Regions from separate parts of the Priestia sp. FW507-14D1A genome, predicted to be linked through region 1. Evidence: riboswitches for the same ligand, from Rfam matches in the RefSeq annotation. Region 1 holds a riboswitch; each other region holds the start of a gene.
The links. A riboswitch is a leader RNA that binds a small molecule or an ion and turns the genes downstream of it on or off. The one in region 1 is predicted to bind lysine.
Positions count from the first base shown of each region.

Region 1 (3,287 bases):
ACTTCGGTCCTTATCCTAACGTTCAAGCTGCAAATGAAACCAAGCGGCTTCTTGATCGCATTTATCCACTAAGAAAGTGCTCTACCATGCCAGACAGACCTTGTTTGTATTACCATATCGGGCAATGTCTAGCTCCTTGCGTAAAAGAAGTAAAAGAAGAGCAAAACAAACAAATTATTGAAAATATCACTCGGTTTTTAAATGGTGGATATGAGCATGTCAAAACAGAGTTAACTGAAAAAATGTTAAAAGCTTCAGAAGAACTTGACTTTGAAAGGGCTAAAGAATATCGAGATCAAATTGCTCATATTGAAGCGACAATGGAAAAGCAAAAAGTAACGTTTAATGATTTTGTTAATCGAGATGTGTTTGGCTATTCTTATGATAAAGGCTGGATGTGTGTTCAAGTTTTCTTTATTCGCCAAGGGAAATTAATTGAGCGAGAAGTTTCTATGTTTCCTTTTTATAAAGAGCCAGAAGAAGATTTCTTAACTTTTATCGGTCAGTTTTATGCCAAAAATATTAAGCCAAAAGAAGTGCTGGTTCCAGCAACGATTGATGCAGAGTTAGCTGAGAAATTAGTAGAAGTAGAGGTTCAGCATCCAAAGCGAGGCAAAAAGAAAGAATTAGTAGAACTTGCATGTAAAAATGCAAAAATTGCGCTCGGTGAAAAATTCTATTTAATTGAACGAGATGAAGAGCGCACGGTTGGCGCAGTTGAACGGTTAGGAGAAGAGCTTGGAATTGCAGCGCCTTACCGGATTGAAGCATTTGATAACTCAAATATTCAAGGGACAGATCCCGTTTCTGCAATGATTGTTTTTGTTGATGGGAAACCGGAAAAGAAAGAATATCGCAAATATAAAATTAAGACCGTAAAGGGACCAGATGATTACAGTTCCATGAGAGAAGTCGTTCGCAGACGGTATTCCAGAGCGTTAAAAGAAGGTCTTCCGCTTCCAGATTTAATTGTTGTAGATGGAGGCAAAGGGCATTTAGCTGCAGTACAGGACGTTCTCGAAAATGAATTGGGACTTTTAGTGCCTACAGCAGGTCTTGTCAAAGATGATAAGCACAGAACCTCCAACCTGATGATTGGTGAGCCTCCTCAAATCATACCGCTTGAACGCAATAGTCAAGAATTTTATTTGCTTCAGCGAATTCAAGATGAAGTTCACCGCTTTGCGATTACTTTCCACCGTCAAGTGCGCTCTAAGTCCGCTTTTCAGTCTGTTCTGGACGACATTCCGGGAGTGGGAGAAAAGCGTAAAAAAGCTTTGTTAAAGTATTTTGGTTCGGTGAAAAAATTGAAAGAAGCAACGGTTGATGATATTCGAAATTCGGGTGTTCCTCAAAACATTGCTGAAAAAATTTATGAAACATTACAAAAATAGTCTTGAAATAATAGAAAATATTTGATAAGCTATTAACTAATTTCATACGACACTTCATCAAATGAAGTGAAGATAGAGGTGCAAATTTAATCAGTACGTATCAGGAAGGGTATGAGCCCTTATGAATGAGACGGAAAGGGAAATTTGCCGAAGTGAACATTACCTCATAGTAATGATTGCTGGTTCTGCGTTGAATAAACGTAGGATTGTCAAGATGTAGATTCTTGGAGAGCTATCTCACGGCAGTGGACGGTTATGTTTTATAATTTTCGTTCGTTAAGCAATGAGAGCTCATCTCATTGCTTTTTTTATTGTCTGAGTAAAAAAATTTAGCTTCTCATCATCCTGCATATGCAAATTTATTGAAAAGGAATGAACAAAATTATGGCATTAATCGTTCAAAAATTTGGTGGAACATCTGTTGGTTCTGTTGAACGTATCCAACATGTAGCAAACCGTGTTATTCAAGAAGCAGAGCGCGGTAACCAAGTAGTTGTTGTTGTATCGGCAATGGGCAAAACGACAGATGCACTGGTGAAATTAGCAAGTGATATTACGGACAGTCCAAGCAAACGCGAAATGGATATGCTTCTTACAACTGGAGAACAAGTAACGATTTCCCTGTTAACAATGGCCCTTCAATATAAAGGGTATGAAGCAACTTCGCTAACAGGTTGGCAAGCTGGTATCCAGACGGAAGCAGTTCACAGCAATGCACGAATCCAGCACATTGACACGACTCGTATTCAAAGCCAATTAGATAGAGGCCGAATCGTAGTAGTAGCTGGATTCCAAGGCTGTTCAGAAGATGGAAGCATTACAACATTAGGTCGAGGCGGCTCTGACACTACGGCAGTAGCTCTTGCCGCAGCATTAAAAGCTGCAAAATGTGATATTTATACAGACGTAACAGGAGTGTTTACGACAGATCCGCGCTATGTAGAAGATGCTCGTAAGCTTCACTCTATTTCATATGACGAAATGTTAGAATTAGCTAATTTGGGAGCAGGGGTGCTGCATCCGCGCGCTGTTGAGTTTGCAAAAAATTATCAGATACCGCTAGAAGTGCGTTCAAGCTTAGAAAACGAGAATGGAACGATTGTTGAGGAGGAAGTTTCAATGGAACAAAACTTAGTCGTAAGAGGAATTGCGTTTGAAGATAATATTTCACGAGTGACAATTGAAGGGTTAAACAATGAGTTGCAAACTCTTTCTACTATTTTTACAGCATTAGCAAAAGAACAGTTAAATGTGGACATTATTATTCAAAACGTAACGGCTAATAATCGTCTCTCTATCTCATTTTCTATTAAAACCGTAGACGTAGATGCCGCTCTTGCCGTCTTAAAAGAGTATAAATCTACTTTAGGATATACGCGTATTGAACATGAAAGCGGTCTGGCTAAAGTATCAATTGTCGGCTCTGGCATGATTTCTAATCCAGGCGTTGCAGCCGAAATGTTTGAAGTGCTGGCAGGGGAGAAAATTGAAGTGAAGATGGTCAGCACGTCTGAAATTAAAGTATCTACAGTTGTACCGCACGCTGATATGGTAAAAGCTGTTGAGACGCTTCACGTAGCATTTGAATTAGAAGAGCAGCAAGCAGTGCACGTATAAAGAAGAGAAAAAAGACGTGGTATCTCCACGTCTTTTATATATACGTATTTCCTACTTTTTATAGCGCTCCGCGCGTGTTTCGGTAGGTAAGATATCTTTTCGGTCCCACTGCACGGAAATCAGCACTTTTCCGTTCTTTTCTTTATGTGTTAAGTAGGCTTCTGTTAGGCAGTTGTTTTGACGCTGAATCTGTTCAGCCACAAATCCTGACTCAAGATGAAACGAACAAGTTTCCTGCTGAAATCTTTTGCTGACCACATCACCTGATAACTCAAG
Region 1 covers NZ_JBYSWQ010000001.1:1,390,669-1,393,955, reverse strand. Annotated here, with positions in the region: gene uvrC (excinuclease ABC subunit UvrC) at 1-1,394, shown strand, start outside; lysine riboswitch at 1,460-1,637, shown strand; gene AC3WJG_RS07660 (aspartate kinase) at 1,779-3,011, shown strand; gene AC3WJG_RS07655 (YslB family protein) at 3,063-3,287, opposite strand, start outside.

Region 2 (3,287 bases), on a different contig from region 1:
ACCCCAGCTCCAACTACGATGTATGTTTTCATACCAAAACACCCTTTTCTTTCTTCTAGTATTCTTATGCTATATGTATGCAATTTTAGCATAGCAAAAAAAGAAGTCACATACTAGGCTGAGCTATTTCGAGCTTATTTTTACGTCTTGCTGACTTTAACATATAGCAGCTCCTTTCATCTCGTAAACAAAAGCGGTAGAAGTTCCTTTACGAAGATTATAGCAGCGTGAAGAAAGCCACAAATAGTGGTAGTACGTCTTTAACGCTGCTGCTTACGGCTTTTCTATTATAGTTTCTGAATAAAAGCAAAGAGAATAAAATTTCTATAATATGTAAATAAAAAGAAATAACCATTATTTTAAGGAGAGCGTATGCAATCTTCATTTGTATTATTTTTTATCATTCTTGGTTTACTATTTGGCAAGTGGCGCAGGTATCAAGAATACTATCCTACTTTGCTGTTTTGGGTCACGGGGAATTTGCTTTATGAAGTACTGCTGTTTCATCACCGCGTATGGGTATTTCACCCTGTTGGTATTGATCACCTTTTTCTACCCGATCACCTCATGGTTTCCCTTGGAATAACCTTAATTATTTATCCGTTTGTTATACCAGTTTTTTTAGGAAGGCTGCCGCTGCATGTAAGCGGCCGGATGTGGTGGATTCTTTTGTGGGCGCTTTTATTTACTGTGATTGAGTTCATTGCTTATGTTAATCACAGTATTACTCATCATTATGGATGGTCGCTGCTGTGTTCTTTTCTCTTCAATATTGTCACGTTCTCACTTTTAGTCATTCATCAAAAGACAGCGCTGGGTGCTTGGGTTCTATCTGGAAGCTTTATAGCTTTCTTATTTATTCTTTTTGATATTCCTATGCCTTAACTTTTCATTGACTAGACGGAGGAAAAGGAAATATAATAGAAATTACATTTAAATATAATTTTCCTCTCTGAGAATAGAGGTGCATGAAATCAAGAGTCACTTATTGGAGACTAATGGAGTCTGTGAAGATAAGTAAAAGGGATTTCGTGCCGAAGTATATAAACATCCATTGTGTTCATATACTGGTTCAGTATTGAATAAATGCTGAGCTGTCACAAACCATTTGGTTTGTGGAGAGCTATTGAAGAGATGTTGATGCCTAGAATGTAATAATATTTTATTATTATGAAACCAAGACGCGTGAACATCACTTCACGGGTCTTTTTTGTGTTTTTCTACTGACCATCAAAGTTATAGTTGAATGATTTAAATGGAGGGATACGGATTATGTACTTACATGGAACGAGTAAAATTAACAGCAGCAATCATTTAGAAATTGGGCAGTGCGATACGGTCGAACTGAAAAAACGATACGGCACTCCCTTATACATCTACGATCAAGAATTAATTGAGACGAAATGCAAGGCCTTCCATTCAGCCTTTCGAAGAAGCGGATTTTCATATCAAATCGCCTATGCAGGGAAAGCCTTTCTTTGTATGGAAATGGCTAGCCTTTTAACGAAGCTTGATATGTCACTAGATGTGGTCTCAGGAGGCGAATTATTTACAGCGCTTGAAGCTGGATATCCAGCTGAACGCATTCATTTTCACGGCAATAATAAAACGATTGAAGAAATGGAAATGGCTCTTGATGCGAATATTGGCTGTTTTGTTGTTGATAACTTTACCGAACTTGAAGTTTTGCATGCCTTAGCAGCTGAGCGCAAACAGAAAGCATCTATTCTTCTGCGTGTTACTCCAGGGATTGAAGCCCATACACATGAATATATTATGACCGGACAGGAAGACTCCAAGTTTGGATTTGGTCTTTCCAATGACCAAGCCATGAAAGCGGTAAGTTCTGCGTTAGAAAAGCCTTACTACGATCTTTTAGGCATTCATTGTCATATTGGTTCGCAAATTTTTGAAGTAGATGGTTTTTCTCGCGCCATTGATATTTTAACTGATTTCTTATTCAGCATTCGTGATAAAATGGAATTTGAAGTAAAAGTTTTAAACGTAGGTGGTGGTTTTGGTATTCGTTATACCGAAAGCGACTCTCCTCTTCCAGTTGAGTATTATGTAGATGCACTGACAGAAAAGCTAAGCCGCACGTTAACTGAACAGAATTATACCCTTCCAGAAGTCTGGATTGAGCCTGGAAGAAGCATCGTAGGAGAAGCAGGTACAACGCTTTATACAATTGGATCAACGAAGGAGATTCCAGGTGTACGAAAATACGTAGGAATTGACGGCGGTATGACCGATAATATCCGTCCTGCTCTTTACGATGCAAAACATGAAGCTGTCTTGGCTAATAGAGTGACGGATAAAAAAGATGAAACAGTATCAATTGCGGGTAAATGCTGTGAATCAGGAGATATGCTTATTTGGGATATTGATTTACCGCGCGTTAATCAAGGAGATTTATTAGCAGTGTCCTCTACAGGTGCCTACAACTATTCAATGGCTAGCAATTACAACCGTATTCCGCGCCCTGCTGTTGTATTTGTAAAAAATGGAGAAGCTCGTCTTGCTGTAGAGCGAGAAACATACGAAGATTTGGTGCGTAAAGATGTAAAGCCAGTCGTTACTACGTATGCAATGAGCAAATAATAGCTGTTCTTGCGTAGTAAAGAAGCTATTGTTGTTTGGAGGAAATCTAACTATGGTTTTAAGTGTATTTAAAACGTACAGATCATCGCTTATTCTGCTTCTCGCTATTTTAATTGGCGGGATAGCAGGATATGCTATCGGGCCCGATGTGGCAGTCGTAAAGCCCTTTGGTGATTTGTTTCTTAATTTGATGTTCATGATTATCGTTCCCCTTGTCTTTTTTAGTGTGGCTTCGGCGATCGCAAACATGAATGAAATGAAGCGTCTTGGTAAAATTATGCTAGGTATCGCCGTTGTGTTTATCGCCACTGCTGCTGTTTCAGCCGTTTTAGGCTTTTTAGGCGCATCACTTTACAATCCGCTACATAATGTAGATACTTCTGCCATTAAAGAATTGATGGGTGACAGTGAAAATACAGCTGAAAAAATGACGCTTTTAACTCAGCTTGTTAGTACATTTACTGTACCTGATTTTGTTCAGTTATTTTCGAAAGAGCACATTTTACAATTAATTGTCTTTGCCGTTATTTTCGGTATTGCTACAACGATGGCTGGCGAAAAAGGACAGCCCATGGTGAAATTTCTGACTTCCGGTCAAGAAGTATCGATGAAGGTTGTTAAAATTGTGATGTACTATGCTCCAATTGGTTTAGGGTGCTATTTTGCTACTGTAGTAGGAGAACTTG
Region 2 covers NZ_JBYSWQ010000005.1:347,512-350,798, reverse strand. Annotated here, with positions in the region: gene AC3WJG_RS19375 (NAD(P)/FAD-dependent oxidoreductase) at 1-32, opposite strand, end outside; gene AC3WJG_RS19370 (CBO0543 family protein) at 373-885, shown strand; lysine riboswitch at 952-1,134, shown strand; gene lysA (diaminopimelate decarboxylase) at 1,273-2,601, shown strand; gene AC3WJG_RS19360 (dicarboxylate/amino acid:cation symporter) at 2,654-3,287, shown strand, end outside.
Region 2: another riboswitch for lysine. It lies ahead of lysA (diaminopimelate decarboxylase); the one in region 1 lies ahead of AC3WJG_RS07660 (aspartate kinase).

Region 3 (3,287 bases), on a different contig from region 1:
AAACCTTCTGAATTCAGGCGAATTAATCTTCCTCCCACATGCAGTGTAAACGTTTCTATAACTTTTCCATTTTGACATAAAGCGATGTTAGCAGTTCCTCCTCCTACATCAATATTGGCAATTACTGCATTTGTTTCAGCAGAACGTTCGATTGCTCCTGATCCTTTTGCAGCTAATATTCCTTCTAAGTCAGCGCCGGCTGTTGCAACAACAAAATCCCCAGCATGTTCGGCTAGATAGTGAACGATACTTTCTGCATTTTTCTTTCTGGCCGTTTCTCCTGTGATGATCACAGCACCTGCCTCCACTTGATCTAAGGAGATTCCTGCATTCTTATACTCTTGTTCTAGTAGTACCGTTAATCGTTGAACATCGATTTCAACATCGTTTAGCATAGGGGTGGTATAGATAGAACTTGCATACGTTACGCGACGATCAATAATTTGACAGCCTGGCAGCGTAAACTGATTTTGTTGATTTGCTATTAACAGCTTGCTTGCAATCAGTTTTGTTGTACTTGTTCCAATATCTAAACCTATGCTCGTGATCCATTTCTGTAGCATGCTATCAATCCCTTATCTCGTTTGAATATGGTGATTATCATAAAACAGTTTTTTGAATATTTCACTAACTATGTTATCAAACCTGACACACTTTTGTGTAAACAAAGGTGACAAATGACAAAAAAGACTAAATCTTGGTAGATTTAGTCTTTTTGCTTATGATGAGTGTGATTTAGTTATAATCATTCTTGATGCCGATGGAATTAATAGTGAAAGAATGATTAAGCAGGCTATTAGTGATCCTACCATTGAAATCCCGTTCATTGAAAAAGAATACCATAGAGCGGACATGCCCTTTGGCGCATATGACCCCCAGAAAATAATACCCGCAATAAAGTGCCAGAAATACCGTGCGAAGCTGCCGATAATAAGGGATAAAACAATCAAAACAAAAGCTTTTGATCTGTTATTGTTAGCTAAATTTGTTTTAATAGATTGCGAAAAAATACCTCCAAAACCTATAAAAGCAAAAGCCACAATATATTCAATAAACGTTTGCAGCGCTGTTAAAATATAAGCCGTTCCTGTTGCCAACTGTAAAAGCCCCCATAATAGACCAGATAGAGCCCCGCCTTTTACTCCCCAGCGAAAGCACATAATAAAAATGGGCACCATGGAGAACGAAATACTCACAGCCGTTGCAATCTTAATGGAAGGCAAAAGATCAAGTAGAAGTGCCAATGCTGCAAAAATAGCTATTTCAATTTTAGCCTGTAAAGGTAATGCTTTATTCACGTTTCTCACTCCTGTTTTTGAATCATTCATATCAAACGGTTTACACAGGAGTAAGCAAATATATGCTACTATTCCCACATTCCTACGCTAGCGTTAACTAACAGGTTCGAAGGGTCTGAACAATTTGTTCACTCTCAGCACGGCGGCTCCCCCTGTGGTACGTTCGGATATTTATGTAGTATTATGACAACATCCATTATATCATATGTAACAAAATAGATTCGAGAGATTTCAAAGATGTTTCTATTTTCTGAATCTATTTTTTATAATGACAATCGTTTTAGTATTTGGTATACTTCTTTTATGTCAAATGAATATAAAAAACCCTCATCCTAATCGATGAGGTAGAGGTCGCAGTTTTTAATAGTAAAGCAACGGAAATGCAGAGAACATTGAGGATGTTGCTTGAAAGGAAAAATTGCCGAAGTTTAGATCACTTCTCTGTTGATTTAAGCTGGGGCTGTCTCCGAACAGGAACAGAACTGTCACATCATGCGAGTGATGTGAAGAGCTATCTTCACGGAAGGTTGACGCGGTTTTCAGATTTAAAAGCGCGCACATATACTGCGGGCTTTTTTTATGTTATCCCGTCTCTTTCCGTACATTCGAAAGGAGCATTTATCTATGCAAGAGCAGCAAGAATTAAAACGTGGGTTGAAATCTCGCCACTTAACGATGATTTCATTAGGAGGAGCCATCGGAACCGGCTTATTCCTAGCAAGTGGTGGAGCAATTCACACAGCAGGACCTGGGGGAGCGCTTTTAGCTTACGCTATCATTGGTGTCATGGTTTACTTTTTGATGACCAGCCTAGCGGAGCTCGCAGCTTATATGCCTGAAGCCGGTTCGTTTAGTACGTATGCGTCTCGGTTTGTAGATCCATCCTTTGGTTTCGCTCTCGGCTGGAACTATTGGTATAACTGGGCTATTACGATTGCAGCTGAATTATCGGCTGGAGCCCTTATTATGAAATTTTGGTTCCCAAACTCTTCTTCTATTTTATGGAGTGCCCTGTTTTTATTAATTATGTTTGGGCTTAACTACCTTTCTGTAAAAGGATTTGGTGAATCTGAATTTTGGTTTTCGTTAATTAAAGTAGTAACGGTTATCATCTTTTTAGTTATTGGTATTATGATGATTTTTGGTATCTTTAACAATGAAGCACCAGGTTTTAAAAACTTCACGCTTGGTGATGGACCCATTCACGGTGGATTCTTTACTGTCTTAGGTATTTTTATGGCTGCTGGTTTTTCATTCCAAGGAACAGAGTTGCTTGGAGTCGCAGCTGGAGAAAGTGAAGATCCGGAAAAAACGGTTCCTCGCGCAGTTAAACAAGTCTTCTGGCGCATCTTGTTATTTTATATTTTAGCTATTTTTGTTATCGGGATGCTTATTCCATACACAGCGGATTCATTAGCAAGTGATGATGTGCGGGTAAGTCCATTTACTTTAATATTCGAACGAGCAGGTCTGGCGTTTGCAGCATCAGCTATCAATGCCGTTATTTTAACAGCCGTTTTATCTGCTGGTAACTCAGGTATGTATGCTTCTACGCGTATGCTTTGGAACTTAGCGAAAGATGGAAAAGCACCGAGGTTCTTAGCAAAAGTAAATAAACGAGGCGTTCCGGTTAATGCTTTAATCGCAACGGCACTTGTCGGTACACTTGCATTTGGTGCTTCATTTTTTGGAGACGGTGCGGTATACACGTGGTTACTTAACGCTTCTGGTATGTCTGGTTTTATTGCTTGGTTAGGAATTGCCATCAGCCACTATCGTTTTAGAAGAGCATTTGTTGCTCAAGGTCATGATTTGAGTGAACTTCCATATCATGCAAAACTTTTCCCGTTTGGTCCTATCTTTGCCTTTATTTTATGTGCTGTTGTCATTTTAGGTCAAAACTATTCGGCGTTTACGGGTGATTCGATTGACTGGTACGGTGTACTTGTTTCTTATATCGGACTTCCTTTATTCTTAATTGTTTGGTTA
Region 3 covers NZ_JBYSWQ010000003.1:175,988-179,274, forward strand. Annotated here, with positions in the region: gene AC3WJG_RS14440 (ethanolamine ammonia-lyase reactivating factor EutA) at 1-563, opposite strand, end outside; gene thiT (energy-coupled thiamine transporter ThiT) at 720-1,328, opposite strand; TPP riboswitch at 1,361-1,461, opposite strand; lysine riboswitch at 1,636-1,820, shown strand; gene AC3WJG_RS14450 (amino acid permease) at 1,923-3,287, shown strand, end outside.
Region 3: another riboswitch for lysine. It lies ahead of AC3WJG_RS14450 (amino acid permease); the one in region 1 lies ahead of AC3WJG_RS07660 (aspartate kinase).